Regions from separate parts of the Paenibacillus sp. A14 genome, predicted to be linked through region 2. Evidence: a T-box and tRNA genes for the amino acid it is inferred to sense, from the RefSeq annotation. Region 2 holds a T-box; the other holds one or more tRNA genes.

Region 1 (11,923 bases), on a different contig from region 2:
GAATTATCGCTTGATCACATACACGCATTTCCGGCCTTCCCGGGCGAGGCATTCGGTTCGTTCCACCCGGGCGTCCAACAGCGATTCGAACAGGCGCAGCTCGCACTCGCAGGCATGGTTGTAGCGGTTCGCGATTTGCGAAATCGGACAATTGTGCTCCATGAGCACAAAATGATTATCCCCATGCTGTTTGCACTCGGTCATATACCCGTTGTCGTTTTGAATCTCCGCCAGCCTCTGCACCTTTTGGGCCAGATCCTTCCCCTGCATGTCGGCTTCATACAGCCGGTTCAGCTTTTCTTTCCGGCGCTCGAATAAGCGGTCGATCGATTCCGCACCATATTCCTGTTCCAGTTCGCCCAGTAAATCCAACGTTAGAGTGTGATATTTTTTCGGAAACAGGTTTTCGGCCAGCTCGGTCAGGCCGTAAACGGAAGTGGGCCGACCTAAAGTTTGCCGGATCATCTTCGATTCGATCAGCCCGTCGCGCTCCATCGTGCCGAGGTGACGGCGGACCGCCATTTCCGTAATGCCGAGCTCCAAAGTGATCTCCTTGGTGCTGAGGGGACCGGACGTTTTCATCATTTGCAAAATTCGTTCACGCGTCGACGATTCTTTAGGTTGATTCAAATTCATGTAGGGCACTCCTTCGGAACGTGAGATCAGGCCCGCTTTACGGCATGGACAGTTTCCATGCAGGCGTCGGAGCAGAAGCCCTGATGCTCATCTTCACAATCTTCGCAGCAGACATATTGCAGGTTGCATACGGGACAGTTGATATAACGGTCATGGGAAATGCCGCAGTGATGGCAGTGAGCGATCACGACATCTTCTTCGGTCCGGTTGATCGGGACGGAAATCCGTTCATCGAAAACATAGCATTTGCCGTCGAACAGTTTGCCCCGGACTTCCGGGTCTTTGCCGTAAGTCACAATACCGCCCTCCAATTGGGCCACATCCTGAAATCCTTCCTTAAGCAAAAAGCCGGTCAGCTTCTCGCAGCGGATACCGCCGGTACAGTAGGTCAGCACCTTCTTGTCCTTGTGTTCGCTCAAGTTCTCGCGGATCCATTCCGGAAATTCACGGAACGATTCGACTTTGGGGCGGATAGCGCCGCGGAAATGGCCGATATCGTACTCGTAGTCGTTACGTCCGTCAATGACAATAACGTCGTCTTGCTGCAACTGCTCGTAAAATTCCACCGGCGACAAGCGTTTGCCGCTCAATGTGTTGGGGTCAAGCTCATGCTCGTCGTAACGGAAGGTAACCAACTCCTGCTTGTGGCGTACGAACATTTTCTTGAACGCGTGGCCGTCGGCTTCGTCGATTTTGAAGACGATATCCGCAAACCCGGGCATCGCCCGCAAGTCGGCCATGTAGCGATCCGTTTGCTCCACGGTTCCCGATACTGTGCCGTTAATTCCTTCGGCAGCGATAAGGATACGGCCTTTGAGGCCAAGGTCTTTGCAATATTGCAAATGCTCCGCCGTAAATGTTTCGGGGGAAGCGATTTTCGTAAATTTATAAAATAGCAAAATGCGGTATACATGCTGTTGACTCATGTTAGATCACCTGTCTATATTAGATTCTACTGCATTGTAGTTGAATTCTATGTACTTAGTCAATATTAAAGTATAGTAAGTATAGTAAAGATTAAACATTTGGGTTTGGAGGAGTATCGATGAAAAATAGCCGAACGATAGCTTTTATTTACGCGCATCCCGATGACGAAACTTTTACCTCTTCTTATTTGATCCGTAAGTCCGCCAGAGAAGGACACTTGCCCGTATTGCTTACGGCGACGCGGGGTGATGCCGGAAAAACGGGACGATTGGGGAGCATGACGCCGCGGGAATTGGCGGCGAGAAGAGAGCGGGAGCTGGAGCAGGCCGCCCGGATCCTGGGGATTGCGGAGGTGCGGCAGCTCGGAATGGGGGACGGGAAGCTCAAGGACGTCCCGGCGGAAGAGCTGCAGAAACACATCGAGGAATTTATCGTCCGCCACAACGCCGAGGTGGTCGTTACGTTTCCGGAGGACGGCATTTCCGGGCACAGGGATCATATTGTGATTCACCATGCGGTCAATGCGGTTATTTTCTCGGGCCGAACTCCGTCGGTACAAAAACTGTATTATAATCAACTGGGCAGCTATCAATCCGAAAGCTCCAGCGTGGTCAAGGTGGAGGCGGGAAGTCTCTGGGAAGCGAAACGCCTCGCTTTGCAAGCGCACGAATCGCAGATACTCAGCATCGAGCGGGTATTCGGCGAGCTGGGGCCTGAAGTGCCGCCCCATCATCGGTTTGAGGCGTTTGAGCTGGCGTGGGAGCGGGGCGTTCATTTTCCCCATAAATCAGAGCAAACCATTTGGGATAACCTGCTATAAACCTGCTATTAAAAATACCCAAAACTTATCGTCATCATCGGAATAAGCCGCTTGTACCTTGGCGTCCACTATGCCAGTGATATTGCCGGGGGCTTTTTGGCGGGGGGCGGCATCGCTCTGCTGGCCTACCTGGGATGGAAAGCGGGAGCGAAAAAAGCAGGAATGTAAAAATGCCGGGGAATGCTCCCCGGCGTCTTTTGCCTTACCCTGCGTTTATGCCGTATGTTTCATTTTTGCGGGATGTTTAGGTGCCGTTGCGGCAGGTCCGGTTTCGCCCGTCTTGCGGAACAAGCCGCGAAGGTAAGGAAGAACGAAGCGGTCGAGGCCGATCTTGCCGGCGTTGGCGGCAGCTACGATGACCAGCACTTCAAGCAGCAGCATTTGCGCGTTCGTGCTTACGGTTCCCGAGAAGAGGAAGGCCGCGTTCATGACCAGCCCCATCAAGGCGGCGAAAGTAGTGAAGGTACCGAGAATCAGACCGAGACCGACGAGAAATTCACCGTAAGGAACGAGGAAGTTGAACAGGTCGACATTAGGCAGGGCGAAGTTTTCCAGGAAAGCGGCCCACCAGCCTTGAACGGCGGGATGGTCGCCGGCGCTGTTGGCGATCGCACCGTTCAAGAAGCCGGCGGCATCGAAACCGCCCGTAATCTTGTGCCAGCCGGCCGTCATCCATTGATAGCCAAGGTAAATGCGGATCACGGTGAGGAACCACATTGCAACTTTGTTCGTTCTGAGGAAATTGTTAAACATATGAACCACTCCTTTAGGATTTGTGTTTTGTTTTTTTTGGATGATCATCTTTGATGTCTTTATTATAAGTGATTTATTTCACATAATATGTGATTTAAATCACAATTATTTAAATTTTAATAATACAAATTTTATTTACCGTTCATGGCAGCAAGTGGACATAAAAAAAGAAGGGCAGTTAGGCCCTCCTTATTTTTCCGTGCTTTGCGTATTGTTTTGCGACTGAGAATTGTCGTCCCCTTGTTTGTTCTCAATCGGTTCATTTATTATCTCGTCGACGATCCCCTCCAGCATGTCCGTTGATGCCGTGCCGTTATCGGCCTCGGGAATGGGATCAACCCCGGGGCCATAGCCTAAACCTTCGAATTGTTCTTCTTGATCTTCCTTCTTGAGGTTCATCCGTAACACCTTCCTTTCCGCGAATCTTCCGCCACTTATCATTACCCGTTCTGTCGTCCGATCTCTCTTTCGAGACAAAACAGAAGCGGGGGCTTAGTGGCTGACCTCGATATGCTTTTTCGGGGCCACTTTGCGGGAGAGCAGTTCTGAAACCGTGACAAAGGAGTAGCCTTGCTTTTTCAACTCGGGGAGAATCAATTTTAAAGCTTCCGGGGTTTGCAGACTGTTATGCACAAAATCATGCATCAGAACGATGTCCCCATTGCGTGCGTTCTTCAGCACCCGTTCGGCGATCTTGTGAATTCCGGGAGACGTCCAGTCTTTTGTATCCTGATGCCAGGACCACAAAATCATCTGCAAGCGCTCCTGCTTGGAGAGGCGGATAATCTTCTCATTGTAGTATCCTCCCGGCGGGCGAAAGAGAACGGGCGTAGAGCCCGTGGCCGCTAATATCGCTTCTTGCGTTTCAGTCAATTCCGACGTTAGCGAATCGGCTGAAATTCCACGGAAAGAGGGATGGTGGAAGGAATGGTTGGCGATTTCATGCCCTTCCTCCAGTTCCCGCCGCACGATTTCAGGGTAGCGTTGCACCCGTTCACCGACGAGAAAAAAGGTGGCTTTCGCATCATATTGCTTCAAAACCTTTAAAATTTCCGGAGTTTGGCGGGCATCGGGGCCGTCGTCAAAGGTTAACGCTATGAATTTTTCGTCCATGGGTACCTCCCAGACGATGTCCCCGCGTTCCTCATAAAAACTGCGGTCTTTGAGTTGAGCCGCGGGAGAGGCGGCGGCCGGATGAGGGAAAATGGACGCGGCCAAGGCAAGGGCAATTGTAGCCGTAAGTTTGGCAGATGCGAACATAGTATCGGTTAACCTCCTTTACAGTTCACTGAGTTCGTATGCGGACGTCCATATTACTTTATTTTGCTTCAAGCCGCCTATTTTATCCATGCGATCGCGGTTATGGAGCCGGCTTCAAGGACTTTGACCGGGGAGCGGAGCGCGCCCGTATCGGCAACCCAGAGCTCCTTCGCCGATTCCTGTTCCTCACAGCCTGACAAATAGGCGATGCGCCGGCCGTCCGGAGACCAGCTGACCGGGGTGGAGAAGCAGGGGGATACCGCCCAGGTCGTGATCTGCCCGCCTTCTCTGTGGTCCGTTTGAATATAGGAGATGTATTGGTTTTGAATCAGAGCAGTGGCGCTGTACGCGATGCGCGAGGAATCCGGAGACCAGGCGGGATTATAGTTTTTCGCCTGCGGTCCTCCTTCAAGACGGGTCGTTTGACCGGTCGCAAGATTGACTACGCTGATCAGGGAAATGCTGGCCCCCGGAGAGGTATACAGGGCGAATCTTCCGTCAGGGGAGAGGCGAACGTTGTGCAGCGGACCTTCCGTATTCCGAGTCAGCGGCTGCCGGTTCGTCCCATCGGGACGGATCCGGTAAAGCTGCACGTTTCCGGTTGGATCGGGGGCGGCATAAAGCAGGGAGGTTCCGGACGGAAACCATTGAGCATCCGTGGCCCCGGCTGTGGCAATAACGGTATGTCGATGGGAATCCAAGTGATAAATAACGATACGTCCTTCTTTGACATAACTCAGATACTGGCCGTTCGGAGACCAGTCCAACAGTGTGTAAGGCTCGATCCGATCCAGTTGGGCTAGCGATCCGCTGCGCAGATCAAGGGCGTAAAGGATACCGTTCCTGCCGATAAAAGCAAGACGTTGACCATCCCGGGAGGGATAGGGCATAGAGGAAGCCTCGGCAAGTCCGTGGGTAAGCCGTAAGATTCGGCGGGTCACGGGAACATATGCCCAGATGTCATAAGCTCCCGCCCCCATGCCCGCCGTAAACAGAATCTTTTCCCGATATGCCGATAAACTCATGCGAATTCCACCTTCCGAATTAGAACTGCTAACAGTGTATTCGAGAGCTGAAATTGGGCGATTGAGGGCAAAAAAAGGAAGGGGCCCTAAAAGGCCTCTTCCAAATGTCGCGAAAGCATGTTTAAACTTTGATGTCGATGGTGCCGCCCAGGTTCGGGTGAACGCTTTGCTCCATCATTTTTACCAGGGCTTGTCCTTCCGTGGCAGCCTGCTCCTTCACCATCTTCAGCACCGAGATCCCTACGGCCTGCTTGAGGCTGCTTTGGGACAATGCGGTGGATAAGGCTCCAATGTCCATGATTTCTCCTCCTCGCCAATGGTATGGGTATACACCGTTATTATCGGTCATCAGGGGGGAATCTTGAAGGAAAGCGGAAACTCTCACCCCTGTTCCACGCCTTCAAATGCATGGTTCAGCGCGGCGATATCGTTCTTGTTCTTGGTTTGCAGCAGCGCCTTCATGACACGTTCCGATTTCCGGGATTTTACTATCTCTTGGTATCTGATCGTTTGATCCCGGTTATATCGTCGTCAAAAGAAATTCTAAATTCGGCTACAAAGCAGACAATCATAGAACTGCTTGACGAAAAGGAATCTCTACAAAAACAGCTTCGTCAGGCAAATGATCGCGCTGCCCATTGGGCTTGTAAATACTACGGCGAAGAAACCAGATTTCACAAGCAAAATAGGGAGTTGGCTATAATGCGCAGGGCATTAAGTGAGATCGTAAACCTAAGCTTAAATGACGGTACATTAGATCAAGCAAGACAAATAGCGCTTAGCGGCCTTTGCGGAATGTGACTGATGCCTGAAAGGATGAATACACATGTGGATCCCCTAAAGAGCGAAACATGCGAAATAGAATTTGCTATAAAAGAAGTTCCTGGGGATGAGTTGGAAGGAACCGGCTTGCCCCGAATGTGGGAATACAAATTGCTTAGAGGGTGAATAAGATGGATTGGTCTAATGCGGATAAAAGGTTGCTAGTAATACAGAGAAAACTCGTTGATGTGGAATTAATCGCATACCAAGTAGTTAAATCCTATTTTAAACCGCATGACGTAAGTTGTATAACTGCATCACGAAGAAAAAGAGCGGCAAAAATCCATACCATATAGGTACATTCGAAAAGGATCTATCGAGGATTGTTGTTGATTGCATGGAGAGAGAATATCAACTTAACAATAGAGGGCATTGGTGGCAGACTAAGCCTCCCGAAGGATCGCCGAGGTATGTGCAATGGATGGATTGGGTTTGGAAGAATAAATCGGAACAGCGGATGTTTAACGAGTGGTTGAACGAAAAGTTTTCAATAGGTGTTGCTGTCGAGCATGAATTAGAGCAATTAACGCTGTTTTAAGGGGGGAGTAAAAGGATGAAAGAAGAGCAGTTGTCGGAAGAACAAAAGACTCTACTCATGATAAACGGATATATTGATGAGTCTCAGAAAACAGGATTCGCGTCAATAACAACTCATGCACTAAATGTTATTAAGTTGCGGTATACCAAATTAGTCATGCATCTAACCGAGAAGCTGAGAAAGCACGCTCTATGTATTTGGCAGCTCATGACGATAAGGTTAGCCTACGTAATTCATTAGAAAAAGCAAAAATAAACATCAGACTGATTGATGAATATGGCGAAGATCCTGGTTTGGTTACAAGCAACAGTAATGCAGCGATAAAAGAAATCAACGTTGCTTTAGGAGAAGGTGATAGGAAGTGAGCATATACGCCGATCGATCATGCCGCCTACGCCCGCAAAGTCCGTATTACTGAACGCATGGCGAAAATATGGTGTGACAACCAATTAAAGCTTGCTTCTGAAATTGAAAAAGCCAAGAAATGTCCGTCATGCGGGAAGAACACCCTTATATATGAAATGGGTTCCTATGAAGAGAATGAATGGTTAGCCCCTATACGGATATGAAGTGCATATTTTTGAAATGTTCAAATTTAGCATTAAGGATGCAGGTAATGAATGTTCGTAATAATTTTTAGTCAGCACCAAACGTAAAACGAATGGTGCTGACTCGCAGCCACTCAGGGGAGATGAATAAAAATAAATCGATATTTACTTTCTAGCCTTAGAAAATCCAACTATTGCACTAAATAGAGTAACAATAAATAAGTTTAGAATATAATCAATTTCATTCAATGTTTTCTGTTGTATTAAAATATTGAATGCAATTAATACTAAACCGTAGAAAAAAAATGATCCAAGAAAGTATTTAAAAAAAGTAAACCAAAATTTCACTTAATCAGCCTCATATCCGTCTAAAAATACTGTAGCTGTGGTACGTTCTAATTCTTTGGTACGGCTTGAATCGCTATAAAAAATAGTTTCCCATTTAGACCCAACAATTAAAGTTGTAGCAACCGCGGATTTTTTTTCTGCGTACCTCCGTTTGTAGTATAATAACGGAATTTCATCTGTTACTATCGTAGTAGCTATTGCCCCTATTGTACCTATTTACGATAGCAGCTCCTGGCGCTGCTGCAGTAGCTATTGAAAAAATTAAGGCCGTTACAGCAGTGACAGTATATCTTTCAATTTTGGTGCTGGCGTTCCACCAATCACCATATCTCCATGGCGTTACTGGCTCTCCGTTATAGGTATCTTGAATCGTAAAAGAACCATCTCTTTTAGGAGCAACTATATCTATTTTTTGAATTTCTGTATCGATCTGTCCGTTTTCATCTGAAAGTTCCACACTAAATGGCTGCATTTATATTTTAATCCAGTATTTAGTTATTAATGTATTTTATACGTTAATTTCCTGTAAAATTTTCCAATCAATTCGAGTTGAGGAGGTAAGAGAGTAATGGATAAACAACTCAGGCTTATAAAAGATGAGAACATTTGTACGACGGCATAAATGGCTTCTAAAGTGTTCCCAGGGATGGTGGAAGAAGCTATGCAAAAAGAAAAGAAAGATTCTCAAAAACGACAGATGGGGGTTAATGGAGATGGAAGTCAACTAGGGGTTTCACCAAGCAAAATGAAATGCTGAGTTTTGCTGCGAAAAGTGCCGAGGTCACTTGCCAGCAAAAATGTTACTGTGGGATTCGTTCCATGGCCTGCTTGAGCCGGAAGCTTTCACCTGCGAAAGAAAGAATATGAGCATGGTGCACCAGGCGGTCCACCAGAGCGGACGTAAGCTTGGTGTCCCCAATATAGGTTTTGACCCCTTCCTAATCGCAAGACAAAAATAAAAGAAGCCTTGATACACAAGGCTTCCCGGAGATGATCTGTAGTGGGCTCGAACCACTGACCCCCACCCTGTCAAGATGGTGCTCTCCCAGCTGAGCTAACAGATCAAAATTATAGTGAAGACAAAATTTATATTAGCATGCACATAAGGGGATGTCAATTCTTTTTTTCGGTATAGGGGCGGTGATCCGGGCAACAATGGAAAATAGAAAAAGGACACTTTTATACGAAGGGGGCAGGACCTTATGTTCAAACACAAACTTTTGGGCTTCCCGCAGCGCGCCGTTCGCAGCGCTTTCCTGGGAATAACCGCCGCTTTAGCGCTCATGGCTTTGATCGGCGGGTGCATGTTGGCTCCGAGCCAGGCCACACTGGGCAGACAGGCGGCCGCTTCACCTTGGTGGTTCGGACCCTTCGTCACCGACAACGTCTATTCGCCGACCGTAGAGGAAGATGTCTATTCCACGGAGACGATGATCCACCCCTAGGAATAAGTCCCGTTTCGGTTACTCCTCGTCCCATTTCCGGGAGTAGCCTTTTTTGGTGACGTAAAACATGGAGGCAATCAACAAAACCGCGATGAGTACGGCCGCCGCGATCGTAATGCCCATAGCCATAGCCGGATCGACTCCTCTCCCAAATAAATCGCTTCTGCAACCAACTATACACGAAAACGGTTTTTTTTGTATAATGTTGCAGTTCAATGTTTATTGATGTAACACCATCTAGGGGAGGCATGAAAATGGCTGCAGTGATTATACATGTGGAGACGCAGGAGCAATTGGAGCATTGTCTTGAAATTCGCAAGGAAGTGTTCGTCCAGGAACAAAATGTCCCGCTCGACCTGGAAATCGATGAATTCGACAAGCTTAGCCCGGATGTGCACCATGTTCTCGTGGAAGTGGACGGGACCTACGCGGCAACCGGGAGATTGACGTACTATAAGGACAATTCGGCCAAAATGCAGCGGATCGCCGTGCGCAAAGCGTTCCGCTCCCACGGGGTCGGAAAGATTCTGCTTATCGCCTTGGAGGAACTGGCGAGAGAACTTGCCTTTTCGCAATCGGTATTGGATGCGCAATGCCAGGCTGAGGGCTTTTACCGCAAGCTCGGCTACGACACGATTTCCACAGAACCGTTCGATGACGCGGGGATTCCGCATGTGCGCATGGTCAAAACGCTCAAGTAGCTTCATAACCCGCGGGAAACGGGACATGCTATACCCATCACCCAAACTAGTGCAGAGGAGATGTGAGGGCAGATGGCTATGGATACAAGGGAAAGGTTTATTGCGGTGCAAAAAAACGGCGACGGAGATTTGACCGCCTTTAAGACCTCGAGCGGCCGTGTTTTGGATTACGAGCAGGCCAAGCGGGAGGTACAGGCCGGGGCGATCGCCGGAGCCAACCTGTTTAAGGGCAGAGACGGAGAGATGTACATCCGCAGCGATGCGGACGGCGATCCGACCAACAATTTGGACGCGCTGCCCCATTTTGAGTAATCCCGCTTTTTGGCGACAAACGAAACAGCAGCCCGGCCGGCGCTTATCCGGACGGGCTGCTGTTTCGTTTGTTACTTACAATGTGTAAATTTGATGCTGACGCAAAAACTCCATTTCTTCGGTCTGTCCGATAAAGTTTTCCATTTCGTCCCCGTAATGCATCAGCATAATATTTCGGCGGATTTCCGCCGGAAGGGACAGGAGCTGTCCAAGCTCGGTATGTACTTGGCCGGGGCCTTGAAGCTGAACCTCATGCAAAATTTTGCGGCAGTTTCTTTCCTCGATCAGACGGGTTAACAGACCCCTTTGAAAGATCATATCCGCGCTGTAGAAAATTTCACCGTTGATATAAAGGGAGTAGCTGTCTTTGCCTGGGATGTGCGGCGTTTGAATCAACTCGACGGTCAGGCCGGGAGAGAGGCTGTACGGGGTACCTTCCGACAGCACCTTCACCTCGAATGCATCCTCCAGCGAAGCGATGCCTTCCTGGGTAAGGCCTCCCTTCAACGTATGTTCCCAGAGCGGGTGAACGAGCTTGTCGGCGATATACAAAACGGGCTTGCGGCCCCATATAAATTTCATGCGAAACGCGAATTCTTCCAGCCCGCCAACATGGTCCCCATGGATGTGAGTGATCAAAATCCCGTCGATTTCATCCAGGGACTTGTCCAGTTGATGCAGGGAAAGCGGGGCCGTAATTCCGCAATCAATCAGCAGTGTGTAATCTTCCGCGTACAAAAGGGCGTTGTTGTTGTAGTACTTCTTGGCGAATGCGCCGCCCGTACCCAGCATTTGAAGCTGCAGTGGCAATGTTACCCCTCCTTGATTTTAAGCTGCTTCCATTAATGTACACGATTTCGAATCCTAACGAAAGGGCGGGTCCGTCAAAAAAACGGATTCTTTCGGCCGATAACCGCAACTTGAGGCTAGCCACGGAGTATAAATGTACATCAACATGAATGTAATGGAGGGTTATTTAGATGAAATGGAGAAGAGTTGCTATACTGGTCGTTGCTTTCTCCCTGATGGGAGGTTCGATGTTATTTGCCGATTCGGCCACTCAAAAGGTGAAGTTGCTTCTGAACGGACAAGAGGTCACAGACGGAGGCTATATAGTCGAAGGAAAAACCTATGTCCCGGTTCGTGAATTGGAAGGCCTTGTCGAATATGATGACGCAACGAAAACGGTCAAATACTATAAACCGAATGTCCATATGTTTTTGTTTACGGGGGATACGGCGATCGGAAATATCAATATTAAGAAGACCGGTAAGCTCAAGTTCAATGTGTTCGCTCAAATCGACGATTTACGGACGGATATTTCCTCGGTTCGTATTTCCATCACGGCGCCCGACGGCGACTCCAAAGTGATTCAGTCCGACGAAATTAAGGAACAAAGGGATAATTTCTGGTTCCGAACAAATGATTATACGTATGATTTCAAATCCGAAGGGAAATATATCATAGGCTTCTATATGAAGCCTGTCGGAGGCGACTATACGCTGGTTTCGGAGAAGACAGTCACCGCCGAGAAATAACCGGGGGAGGCCGCGGTCTTTTCCAAAATTGACCTGCCCCCTCTAAAATGATACGATACGAGGGAAACCGACAGGTTTTGGCAACCCATCAAATTAACCGAAGCGAGGTATTTCAATGAGCGATCACAAGCACGAACACGGTGAAGCTTGCGGCTGCGGACACGACCATGATCATGACCATGAGCATGAAGAGTTCGTATTGACGCTGACGGACGAGCATGGCAATGACGTAGAAATGGTACTTGTCGAG
Region 2 (11,923 bases):
GCATGGTGCGCGAGACGGTTTTGACGGTGGATGATTTCATTCAACCGATATTTGTGGCCCACGGCAGCGGAATCAAGAACGAGATTTCCTCGATGCCGGGCGTTTATCATTTTTCGCTGGACACGCTTGACGAGGAAGTAAAGGAAATCGTTGACCTCGGCATCCCGGCGGTCCTGTTGTTCGGCATTCCGGAAACGAAGGACAGCGTAGGTTCCTCCGCGTTCAATGAGGAAGGCATCGTTCAGCAGGCTACGCGCAAAATCAAGGCGCTGTATCCGGATCTGCTGGTCGTGGCCGATACCTGCCTGTGCGAGTTTACCGATCATGGCCACTGCGGAATGGTACATACTTTTGAGCGCGACGGCCATCTCTGCGGGGATGTGCTGAACGACGAGTCGCTGGACCTGCTGGTTCGTACCGCGGTCTCTCAGGCCAAAGCCGGAGCGGATATCATCGCGCCCTCCAATATGATGGACGGCTTTGTGCAAGCGATTCGCGCGGGGCTGGACGAGGCGGGCTTCAGCCATATTCCGATCATGTCCTATTCGGTGAAATACGCGTCCGCGTTCTACGGGCCATTCCGCGAAGCTGCGGATTCGGCACCGCAGTTCGGCGACCGCAAGACGTACCAGATGGACCCGGCCAACGCGCGCGAAGCGCTCAGAGAGGCGGAATCGGACGTGCTGGAGGGAGCGGACATGCTGATGGTGAAGCCGGCGCTTGCCTTTATGGACGTGCTGCGCCTGCTCCGGGACCAATTCGATCTGCCGCTCGTAGCTTATAATGTGAGCGGGGAGTATTCCATGGTCAAAGCGGCTTCCGAACGGGGCTGGATCAATGAGCGGGCCATCGTTACGGAGATGCTGCTCGGCATGAAGCGGGCCGGTGCGGATATCATCATCACCTATTTCGCCAAAGACGCTGCCCGCTGGCTGCGCGAGGGTAAATAGAACTAATATTAACGGGTGAGGAGAGGTTCTCATGAGTGAAAAGATCGGGCGGCGCAGCGAAACGCGGTCCCGCCAGGCGTTTGAGGAAGCAAAAACGGTGATGCCGGGCGGCGTGAACAGTCCGGTTCGCGCTTTTAAATCCGTCGGTCTGACCCCGGTATATGTAGAGCGTGGAGCCGGTTCGCGCATTTATGATATCGACGGCAACGAATTTATCGACTATGTCGGATCCTGGGGACCGCTGATTATGGGACATGCCCATCCGGACGTTGTGCAGGCCCTGCAAGAAGCTACGGCCAAGGGCACGAGTTTTGGCGCCCCGACGCTGCTTGAAACGGAGATGGCCAAGTTGGTGGCCGAGCGGGTCCCGTCGATCGATATCGTGCGGATGGTCAGTTCCGGGACGGAAGCGACGATGAGCGCGATCCGTCTGGCCCGCGGCTATACGGGAAGAAACAAGATTATGAAATTCGAAGGGTCCTACCACGGCCACGCGGACAGCCTGCTCATCAAGGCCGGCTCCGGTGTAGCCACACTCGGATTGCCCGACAGTCCCGGTGTGCCGGAAGGCGTGGCGTCCAATACGATTGCGGTACCGTATAACGATTTGGCTTCCGTCGAGCTGGCGTTTCAGCGCTTCGGCGGCGAAATCGCCGGCGTGATCGTAGAGCCGGTGGCGGGCAACATGGGCGTCGTGCCGCCGCAGCCCGGATTTCTGGAGGGCCTGCGGAAGCTGACGACGGAGCATGGCAGCCTGTTGATCTTTGACGAGGTCATGACCGGGTTCCGGGTCGATAAACACTGCGCCCAAGGGCGCTTTGGCGTTACGCCGGATTTGACCTGCCTGGGCAAAGTGATCGGCGGCGGATTGCCGGTCGGTGCCTACGGCGGCAAACGCGAGATCATGGAGCAAATCGCTCCGGTCGGCCCGATTTATCAGGCAGGGACCTTGAGCGGCAACCCGCTGGCCATGACGGCGGGCTTTACGACCCTCTCGTTGCTGACAGCGGAAGTGTATGACCGGCTGGAGGCCTTGTCGGCCCGGCTCGAGGCAGGATTTATCGCCAACGCCAAGGAGAAGGGGATTCCTTGCCGGATTAACCGGGTCGGCTCGATGGTATGCCCATTCTTTACGGATGCGGAGGTCATTAATTACGATACGGCGAAGAGCAGCGACCTTGATATGTTCCGGCGGTATTTTGCCGCGATGATCGAGGAAGGCATCAATATTGCGCCTTCGCAGTTCGAGGGGATGTTCGTATCCGGGGTTCACACCGAGGCGGACATCGATGCGACGATCGAAGCGCACCGCCGTGCGCTGCATAAGCTGTGAGCGCGCCGGTTTCGGGAACCCGGCGGGGCGAATGGTACGAACTGATGCCGGGGAAGCTGAAACCTCTGGAGCCGGGGGGCCGCTATGAAGCGGCCCTCCTTTGGCTTTCGCGGGAGCTGGGGTTCCCGGCCAAGCTGCTCCGGGAGCTGGATGCGGCCGACGAGATCAAGCTGGCCGGGGATCGCCTGCGCCTGCGCTTGTTTCCGCCGCGGGTGTCCCAGTATGCCCCCGTGGAGCGGCCGGTCCGGATTTTGTACGAGGACGACTTTTGCCTCGTCGTGCATAAACCGGCCGGGCTGAAGGTGCATCCGGACGGGGCCGGTTCGCCGCCTACGCTGGCGAACCTCGTGGCGGCGGTGTTCGCGCAGCGGGGCGAGCCGGTCGCCCCCGGGCATATCCACCGGCTGGACGAGTACACATCCGGCCCGGTGCTCTACGCCAAGAACGCCATGGCGCAGCTGAAGCTGGACGCGTCCATGGCGCGGAAGGAGATCGGCCGGGTTTACACGGCGCTGGTGGAGGGGCAGGTCTCCCCGACCCTCCGGGTCATTCGCGAGCCGATCGGCCGGGATCGCCACCACCCCTCCCGGCGGCGGGTATCCCCGTCGGGCAAGGACGCGCTGACGCGAGTGGAGCTGGTCGAAACGTATCCGAAGGCCAGCCTGGTGCGGCTGACGCTGGATACGGGGCGAACCCATCAAATCCGCGTTCATATGAGCCATGCGGGTCATCCGTTGATCGGAGATACCCTTTACGGCGGCGGTTCTGCTCTTTTTCCGCATCAAGCGCTGCACGGCGAGAGCCTGGCCTTTCCCCATCCATTGACTGGGGAACGGATCTGTGTGGACGACCCCTGGCCGGATGGCTGGAACCGGTTGCTAGAACAATTGCAGCAAGGCGGGGACCATCATAAGACAAGCACGGCCAAAGGCCGGAATTGAGCCGGAATTCCGTTAAAAATCAGGCATGCACTCTATTTTCAAGCATATAGATAAAAACGAGCGATGATGGGGCCCTTCATTAGAGCGGACCCCAATCAGGTCTGGTTATGCTGAAAGGAGGCAACCTATTTGACGGATTCATCCTACGGTTTAAGGTTTGATATTTATGAACGCGTCCATTTGTCGGAACAGGTGACCGGTATCGACGAATTGGAGGAAATCGAGCTTTTTCCAAGAATCCAGGTCGTTCCGGGAGAAGAGTATGCTTCCCTCCGCGGCCATCTGCTGTTGTCGGGACTGTATCGGGGGGAAGGCGGTACGCATGAATTGGAACATTGGATCCCGGTTGAGATTACGATTCCGCTAAGCCGGGTCGGAAGGCTGGAGGATATTGCGGTCGAAATCGAAAATTTCGATGTAGACCTGCTAAGTGCCCGAAGCTTGAACATTACGGGGGTTCTATCGCTTCAGGGGATCGAAACCTCTTCGTTGACGGAGGAGCCGGAAGAGTGGAAGGACCGGGAGTTTGTAACTTCCCATGAACCTGCCCCTGAGGTACGCGGCGATGCGGACTTGGATCGTTCCAACCCGTGGGGGCGGGAATTTCATACCGGGAATGTCCGGCCGACTTACGCGGAGAATTTTCGCACTTGGGAACAGGAGGCCGAGCCCGGTTCGGAAGATGCGGACGAGCAGCCGCAGGTTCTGACGTGGAACAATGTGGATTCGCCGCTGTTTGCCCAGTCCGTTCTGGAGGACAAGGAGGCGGAATGGACGGAGGCGCCCCCCGGTTCGCGGGAACCGTCGGCCGAGGCTGCGGGCGGAGTGAAGGAAGAGCTGGACGAGGGCTTGCTTGAGAGAGCTCTGGACCCGGGCGAGGCGCATAGGGAGCAAGACCATTTCCTTTCCGAAACCGCCGCCGAAACAGTCCAACTCCAGAAGGAACGGGACCATACTGAGGACGCCCTTGGTTCTGAACCGACTCAAGTCGAGAATGAGGTTCCCGTCTTGGCCGAATCGGAACCGTTGGAGCATATCGGGACGGAGATTTTGGAAGAAAAGAATCAGATCCCACCGGAGCCCGCCGAGGAGAAAAAGGAATTGAAAATCGCCCTCGGCAGCAAAAAGAACGACGGAGGGCAGCATGACGACCACTTTGGGATCAGCAAGCTGCTATCCACTCAACGGACGGATGCCGAACCTGTCTACGAGGCTTCGGAGGAAGAGAACGTCCAGGCTGCGGCCCAGGATTCGGGGGATGGCGAGGAAGTGCGGTGGAAAAGTCTGTTTATCGGCAATACTGAGGAACAGACGCCTTTCCGTAAGGTCAAGCTGGTAATCGTCCAGCGTGAAGAGACATTGGATGAGATCGCGGAGCGTTATCAGCTCAGCACGCGGGAACTTCAGTTGTACAACCGCCTGAGCGAACAGCATCTGAATGAGGGACAGGTGCTGTATATTCCCTAATCCATGAGACGCGGACTATTGAAAGCTGCACAGTGAATTTGTGCGGCTTTTTTTGTTGTTTAAGAAACTCCGGAGTCCGTGATGCATTTAACGGGAGTTACTCCCGTTAATTGGGTGCCTTTGTGGCAGCAGAGGTGAATTATCTGGAGAACCTCCCGCTAATTCATCTGAAATCGAATAATTGGCGACTGGGATCGCGAAATAGCTGGAGCTTTTCCAGCTAATTTGGACTCAATGGACAAAAGTGGTAAATTAACGTGAGGTTTTCCCGTTACTGGTCTTTAAGTGGACAAATCGCCTAACTTACGCAAACTCTGCTGATAAAAGTCACCGGCCGGGCGGCTAGGAATCTGCTTCTGTCTCCATGAGAAGGACAAATGTCCATTTTTGAATCGTCAGGTTGACTCCGGGACATAATCAAGATATTATGAAAAAGATAAATGCCGCAATACCCATTATTAAAGACCAAGAACGGGAAGAGTAGGCAGTGAACCCTTCAGAGAGCGGAATCGATACGCTGGAAGATTCCGCAGGATACAGCTGGCCGAAGTCGCCCGGGAGTCGTCCGTTTGATCCATATCGTTCTGATATGCTAGACCGGGCCGGCCGCAGCCGTTATCTGCATGAGTGTCGCAAGCATAGCGAAACATTACGGGAAATGGCCATGTGGTTGCTTTGCCTGCGAAACAAAGGTGGTACCGCGAAAGTAAAGCCTTTCGTCCTTTGAGACGAGGGGCTTTTTGTGTTTTCTTGGCCCATCATCACAGAACCTCAAACTTAAATTGTGCCAAAGTCATTTCAAATGTAATGGAGGTCAGGTACAAATGACAGAAAAGCAAGAACAGCAACCCTTGTCGGCGGAAATGCCGACGACCTACGACCCGAAAGCGGCGGAGCAGAAATGGTACCGCTATTGGATTGAGAAAGGTTTTTTCAAAGCGGATCTGAAACCGGATGCCGAGCCGTATTCGGTCGTCATTCCGCCGCCAAACGTAACCGGTATGCTCCATATGGGTCATGCGCTGGGTACAACCATTCAGGATATCCTGATCCGGACGAAACGGATGCAGGGGTACAACACCCTGTGGCTTCCGGGTACGGACCATGCCGGGATCGCCACGCAGACGAAAGTGGAGCAGAAGCTTAGAGAACAAGGCGTATCTCGTTATGATTTAGGACGCGAAAAATTCCTGGAGAAGGTCTGGGAATGGAAGGATACTTATGCCGAGACGATCCATGAGCAATGGGCGAAAATGGGCTTCTCTTTGGATTATTCCCGCGAGCGGTTCACTCTGGACGAGGGGCTTTCCAAGGCCGTCCGCGAAGTATTTGTAAAATTGTATGAAAAAGGCCTGATTTACCGAGGCAAATATATTATTAACTGGGACCCGGCCGCACGCACCGCCCTCTCCGATATTGAGGTGGAATACAAGGAGGTCAACGGGCACCTCTATCACTTGAAGTATCCGCTTAAAGACGGAAGCGGTTCGATCACCGTGGCCACGACTCGTCCGGAAACGATGCTTGGCGATACGGCGGTAGCCGTTCATCCTGAAGACGAGCGCTATAAAGACATGATTGGCAAAATGTTGATTCTCCCAATCATAGGACGGGAAATTCCGATTATCGCGGATGAGTATGTCGACAAGGAATTCGGCAGCGGCGCCGTTAAAATCACCCCGGCCCATGATCCGAACGACTTTGAAGTCGGGATGCGTCATGATTTGCCGCAGGTCATCGTTATGGACGAGAGCGGAAAAATGAACGGGGAAGCCGGGAAGTATCAAGGCTTGGATCGCAGCGAATGCCGCAAGCAAATTGTGAAGGACCTTCAAGAACTTGGCGTATTGATCCGGATCGAAGACCATGTCCATCAGGTTGGACACAGCGAGAGAACCGGGGTAGTTATTGAACCCTATCTGTCGACGCAATGGTTTGTAAAAATGAAACCACTTGCCGAGGCGGCGATTGCGGAACAGAAGGCCAGTCAAGGCGTTCAGTTTGTTCCCGACCGGTTTGAAAAAATCTATATGTACTGGATCGAGAATGTTAGGGATTGGTGTATCTCTCGCCAACTGTGGTGGGGCCACCGCATTCCGGCCTGGTATTCCGAGGAAACCGGGGAGATGGTTGTTGCCCGTGATGAAGCCGAAGCGAAGGCTAAACTGGGCCGTGACGATTTGAAGCAGGATGAAGACGTGCTGGACACATGGTTCAGTTCGGCTTTATGGCCGTTCTCCACTTTGGGCTGGCCGGATACGGAAAGTGAAGACTTCAAGAAGTTCTTCCCCACCAACGTTCTTGTTACCGGGTACGATATCATTTACTTCTGGGTTGCCCGCATGATTTTTACCTCAATGGAGTTCACGGGCAAAAAGCCGTTTAGCGACGTACTGCTTACGGGACTCGTTCGTGATAGCGAAGGCAAAAAGATGTCTAAATCGGCCGGCAACGGGGTTGACCCGCTCGAAGTCATCGAAAAATACGGGGCGGACGCCATGCGCTATATGCTGTCCACGAGCAGCACCCCGGGGCAGGATCTTCGCTTCCATTGGGAACGCGTAGAACAGGCGCGCAACTTTGCGAACAAGATCTGGAACGCTTCCCGCTTTGCATTGATGAACATGGAGGGCGTCAAATTTGAGGATATCGACATCAGCGGAGAGTTGACCACGGCGGATCGTTGGATTCTGCATCGCTTTAACGAAACTGCGCGGGAAGTTACCCGATTGATCGACGCTTATGAGTTCGGGGAAACCGGACGCCAGTTGTACAACTTTATTTGGGATGATCTTTGCGACTGGTACATCGAGTTCGCCAAGTTGTCCCTGTACGGAGAAGACGCCGCCGCGAAGCGGAAGACCCAATCGGTTCTGGCCTACGTGCTGGATCGCACGCTGCGGTTGATTCATCCGTTCATGCCGTTTATTTCCGAGGAAATATGGCAGCACCTGCCGCATCATGGCGAAACGATTACGTTGGCGGAATGGCCTAAATATGATGCTGCGCTGGAAGCGCCGGACGCCGTTCAGGAAATGAACCTGTTGGTTGATATGATCCGGGCCGTCCGGAATATTCGGGCGGAAGTGAATGTGCCGATGAGCAAGAAAATCGAACTGCTCGTTAAACCGGCGAATGCGGAGTTGCTTGAAATCGTCAACCGGAACGCCCATTACATCAGCCGTTTCTGCAACACTTCCCGATTGGATCTGTCGATCGAGGCGGCGGTTCCGGACAAAGCGATGACCGCGGTGGTTACCGGAGCCGAACTTTACCTTCCACTTTCGGGGCTCATCGACATCAGCCAGGAAATCGCCCGGCTGGAAAAAGAACTGGACCACCTGAATAAAGAAGTCGAGCGCGTGGAGAAGAAGCTGGGTAACGAAGGATTCGTTTCCAAAGCCCCGGCCAAAGTCATCGAGGAAGAAAAGGCCAAGATGGCGGATTATGCCGAGAAGCGGGATAAGGTTCTTGCGCGGATCAGCGAATTGAAGGCTTAGGCTAAAGGATGCAACCAATCCGGCTGTAGTTATTCCCGGCATCGGGAGAGGCGCAGCCGGATGCTTACTGTCTGCTGTTTTAATGCAGGTTCATTCCATCAAAAATATGAAGGTGAATGCAATGGGGGTTCAAGTAGAAGAAGAGAACGGCGGAGCGCTGCGAAGCTATGGCGAGGCCGTCGATTGGATCAACGGTTTGATTCCATTTGGAATACGTCCGGGGCTTGACCGGATTCATAAGCTGATGGAGCGGCTTGGGAATCCGCACCGGCGTTTGAAATTTATTCATGTGGCGGGGACGAACGGGAAGGGATCTTCCTGTGCCTTTTTAACCCGCACATTGCTGGAATGCGGTTATAGCGTAGGGACATTTACCTCGCCGTATATTACCAAATTTACGAACCGGTTTCAGTATAATGCACAGGATATTCCCGAGGAGACGCTGCTGTCGCTCAGCAATCGGGTGCTGCCCTTGGTGCGGGATATCGCCGATAGCGAGCTGGGTTCTCCAACGATGTTCGAGGTCAGCACGGCCATCGCCATCCTTTATTTTGCCGAGGAATGCTATCCGGATGTGGTAGTATGGGAGACGGGCCTTGGGGGAAGGATGGATGTTACCAATATTGTGACGCCTATCGTTTCTTTAATCACGAATATAGGTTATGATCATACGGATATTCTCGGTGACACCATCGAGCAGATCGCCAGGGAGAAAGCGGGAATTATCAAGCCCGGTGTTCCGGTGGTCAGCTGTGTCGAGCAGCCCGAGGCCATCGATGTATTAAAAGAGACGGCAGCCAGGCAAAAAAGCACACTTTACTTGCTTGGCGAGCAGTTTTTCTATGAGCGGTCCCAATTGGGTGATCAAGGGCAGGAAATGCATTTTCGCGGACCGTTTCGCGACTTCCGGTTGAATCTCTCCATGCTGGGAGAGCATCAATGCAAGAACGCGGCCGGCGTGATGATGGTTCTCGAAATATTGCGGCAGTACATGGCCTTCGTGTTGGAGGACGGGGATGTTCTTCACGGCTTCCGGAAGACGGCGTGGGCGGGAAGGCTGGAGCGAGTGTCCGTGAATCCGCACATCGTGCTTGACGGGGCCCATAACCCCGAAGGGGCGGAGTCGTTGGCAAAAAGCCTGAAGGAGACGTTTCGCTACCGCCGGTTGATTTTGATGATGGGGATGTTGGCGAATAAGCATCATCGTGCCTACCTGGAGCATATATTACCTATAGTGGATACGCTTATACTGACCGAGCCCGATTTCCGTCGAAAACTGGATGCGGGCGCGCTGTATGATCTGGTACTGGAGCTGAAGGATTCAGTGGCGAAACCCGGTCTGGAAATCGTTGTGGAGCGTGATTGGAAAAAGGCGCTTGCGCTTTTGGCGTCACGGACGGAACCGGAGGATCTTGGGGTGGTCACCGGGACGCTGTATATGATCTCGGATGTGCGGGCAACCCTTTTGCATCAAACCGATTCTGAAAAAGGCTGGTGAATGGAAATTGCTGAATACAACTGAACAACATGTGCATTTTATCGGTATCGGTGGCTATGGTATGAGCGCTATTGCCCGGGTGATGCTGGAGATGGGGTATACCGTGACCGGATCGGATGTCGCTTCCCAGGAACTGACCGAGAAGTTGGCCGCCAAAGGGGCGAAAATTTATATTGGACATACCGCCGAGCATGTGCACGGCGCCGATCTTGTCGTTTATTCCACGGCGCTTCCAAAGGATAATGTGGAGCGTCTAGAAGCGGAGGAGCAAGGAATTCCGATCTTGCACCGTTCGCAGATGCTGGCCCGTTTGCTGAATGAACGGCAGGGCGTCGCGGTTGCCGGCGCGCACGGCAAAACGACGACTTCGTCGATGATCGCGCTGGTGATGGAGCAGTGCGGCACGGATCCGACTTACATTATCGGCGGAGAAATTATGGGGATCGGAACCAACGCCAAGGCCGGACAAGGGCGCTTTGTCGTCGCCGAGGCGGATGAGAGCGATGGGTCCTTTCTCCAATATCACCCTTCAATGGGCGTCGTCACCAACATCGAGGCGGATCATCTGGAGAATTACGGAGGGGACTTTGCCCGGTTAAAAGAAGCGTACGTCCAGTTTTTGAACCAGACCAAGCCGGACGGAACGGCGGTCGTTTGCGGAGACGACGCCAACATTAAGGAACTTCTTCCCAATCTCAACTGCCGCGTGATCACTTACGGCATGGGAACGGGTTGTGATTATTCGGCAGATGCCGTTAAGCTGGGTGACCGCCACGTCACTTTTATCATGAGAAAGGGACAGCAGGAATTGGGGATGATCGAGCTTTCCGTACCGGGTAAACATAATGTTTATAACGCTATGGCTACAGTCATCGTCTGTCTGGAGGCGGGCATTCCCTTTGCGGACATCGCGTCAGCGATTATCGGCTTCCATGGCGCAAAGCGCCGGTTCCAGGTGCTGGGCGAAAAAGGCGGCGTTCTCGTCATTGACGACTACGCCCATCATCCTACGGAAATCGAGGCCACGATCGCCGCAGCGAAAGCGACGGGTAAACGGATTATCGCCGTATTCCAGCCGCAGCGGTATACGCGTACGTTTTTCCTGCTGGATGCGTTCAGCCGGGCGTTTGGCGAAGCGGATGAAGTGATCATTACAGACATTTACTCTCCCGCCGGCGAACAGCAAATCGAAGGGGTTCATTCCTCCAAGCTGGTTGATCTCATCAAGCAGAACAGCAATGCCGGGGCCCGGTATCTTCCGACGAAACAGGATGTGATCGCGGATCTTCAGGGCCGGCTTCAACCGGGGGACCTCGTTCTTACGATGGGTGCCGGCGATATTTGGAAGGTTGGCGATACGCTGGCCAAAACTTTATCCGATTAATGGAAATAGACGAAAAACCTCGCGGGCAGCGAGGTTTTTCTTGCGGTTTGGCATATAAAGGACCACACGCTCATATGGTAACTTTAGAAGAATGGACAAGGAGCGTGCGGACAGTGGATAAGGCCAAAATGACATTCCGTTTTGACGATGAGCAGCAGCGGCGGCGGGACATGAAGGAGTCCGCGTTATATGCGGCCCCGGCTGCCGAAGCGAAGCCGGAGATGTTGCCAGCGGTTGGAGAGCCGGCGATGCCTATGTCCGGCGGGCAGCCGCGGTCTCACGAGGAGCCGCCTCCCGGAGGAGGGATCACCTACCGTCCGGTGGAAATCGCCGACGACTGGAACGACCCGTTTTCGGATTATACCGGAACGGGAGGGGCGATCCTGCCGTCATATACCACCCGAAAATCAAGGACATCGTGGTGGAAAGTGGCGGGATCCTTGACCGGTGCGATCGTTACGGGCGCCCTGTTCGGATTCGTGGTCTTGTCCATGTTTAGCGGGAATGTGAGCGTCCCCATCCCGGGGATTACCGTCCCCGATCGTTCCTCGGCCGGACAGTCTGCGGAGATTCCTGTCTTTGGGCAAATCGGCGGGGAGCTTGGGGAGGAGGACGATAAGGGGATGCCGGTAACCATCGCAATGCCGGGGCAGACCTATCATTTTTTGCAGTACGGCGTATTTTCCACGGCGGAAGGAGTCGAACTGGCTCAACAGGAACTGGAGGCATCCGGCATCGCCGCCGCCAGGGATACCGTTGACGAGAAGCGGGTATACGCCGGGGTTTCTTCCGACCGCGAACAAGCCAAATTGTTAAGCGGCCAGCTTAAAACGGCGGGAGTCCACCTTAT

The links. A T-box is a leader RNA that pairs with one kind of tRNA and senses whether it is charged. The one in region 2 lies ahead of V4U88_RS25595 (valine--tRNA ligase), so its partner is inferred to be a tRNA-Val.
Region 1: it encodes a tRNA-Val, which carries the amino acid that the T-box ahead of V4U88_RS25595 (valine--tRNA ligase) is inferred to sense. The anticodon was not compared.

Annotation. Positions count from the first base shown of each region.
Region 1 is NZ_JBAGJD010000001.1:697,083-709,005, reverse strand. It holds gene V4U88_RS03495 (helix-turn-helix transcriptional regulator) at 4-630, opposite strand; gene trhO (oxygen-dependent tRNA uridine(34) hydroxylase TrhO) at 663-1,562, opposite strand; gene V4U88_RS03485 (PIG-L deacetylase family protein) at 1,682-2,383, shown strand; gene V4U88_RS03480 (phosphatase PAP2 family protein) at 2,411-2,551, shown strand; gene V4U88_RS03475 (DoxX family protein) at 2,597-3,136, opposite strand; gene V4U88_RS03470 (hypothetical protein) at 3,326-3,535, opposite strand; gene V4U88_RS03465 (polysaccharide deacetylase family protein) at 3,629-4,396, opposite strand; gene V4U88_RS03460 (hypothetical protein) at 4,474-5,421, opposite strand; gene V4U88_RS03455 (YjfB family protein) at 5,543-5,719, opposite strand; gene V4U88_RS03450 (hypothetical protein) at 5,830-6,222, shown strand; gene V4U88_RS03445 (hypothetical protein) at 6,979-7,146, shown strand; gene V4U88_RS03440 (hypothetical protein) at 7,850-8,149, opposite strand; gene V4U88_RS03435 (hypothetical protein) at 8,300-8,434, shown strand; partial or broken gene V4U88_RS03430 (ATP-binding protein) at 8,478-8,600, opposite strand; tRNA gene V4U88_RS03425 (tRNA-Val) at 8,669-8,741, opposite strand; gene V4U88_RS03420 (hypothetical protein) at 8,880-9,122, shown strand; gene V4U88_RS03415 (GNAT family N-acetyltransferase) at 9,377-9,823, shown strand; gene V4U88_RS03410 (DUF3892 domain-containing protein) at 9,896-10,135, shown strand; gene V4U88_RS03405 (MBL fold metallo-hydrolase) at 10,211-10,945, opposite strand; gene V4U88_RS03400 (copper amine oxidase) at 11,116-11,673, shown strand; gene V4U88_RS03395 (DUF1292 domain-containing protein) at 11,789-11,923, shown strand, end outside.
Region 2 is NZ_JBAGJD010000019.1:21,281-33,203, reverse strand. It holds gene hemB (porphobilinogen synthase) at 1-950, shown strand, start outside; gene hemL (glutamate-1-semialdehyde 2,1-aminomutase) at 982-2,283, shown strand; gene V4U88_RS25605 (RluA family pseudouridine synthase) at 2,280-3,224, shown strand; gene V4U88_RS25600 (LysM peptidoglycan-binding domain-containing protein) at 3,354-4,691, shown strand; T-box leader at 5,150-5,418, shown strand; gene V4U88_RS25595 (valine--tRNA ligase) at 5,516-8,191, shown strand; gene V4U88_RS25590 (bifunctional folylpolyglutamate synthase/dihydrofolate synthase) at 8,313-9,689, shown strand; gene murC (UDP-N-acetylmuramate--L-alanine ligase) at 9,700-11,073, shown strand; gene V4U88_RS25580 (SPOR domain-containing protein) at 11,187-11,923, shown strand, end outside.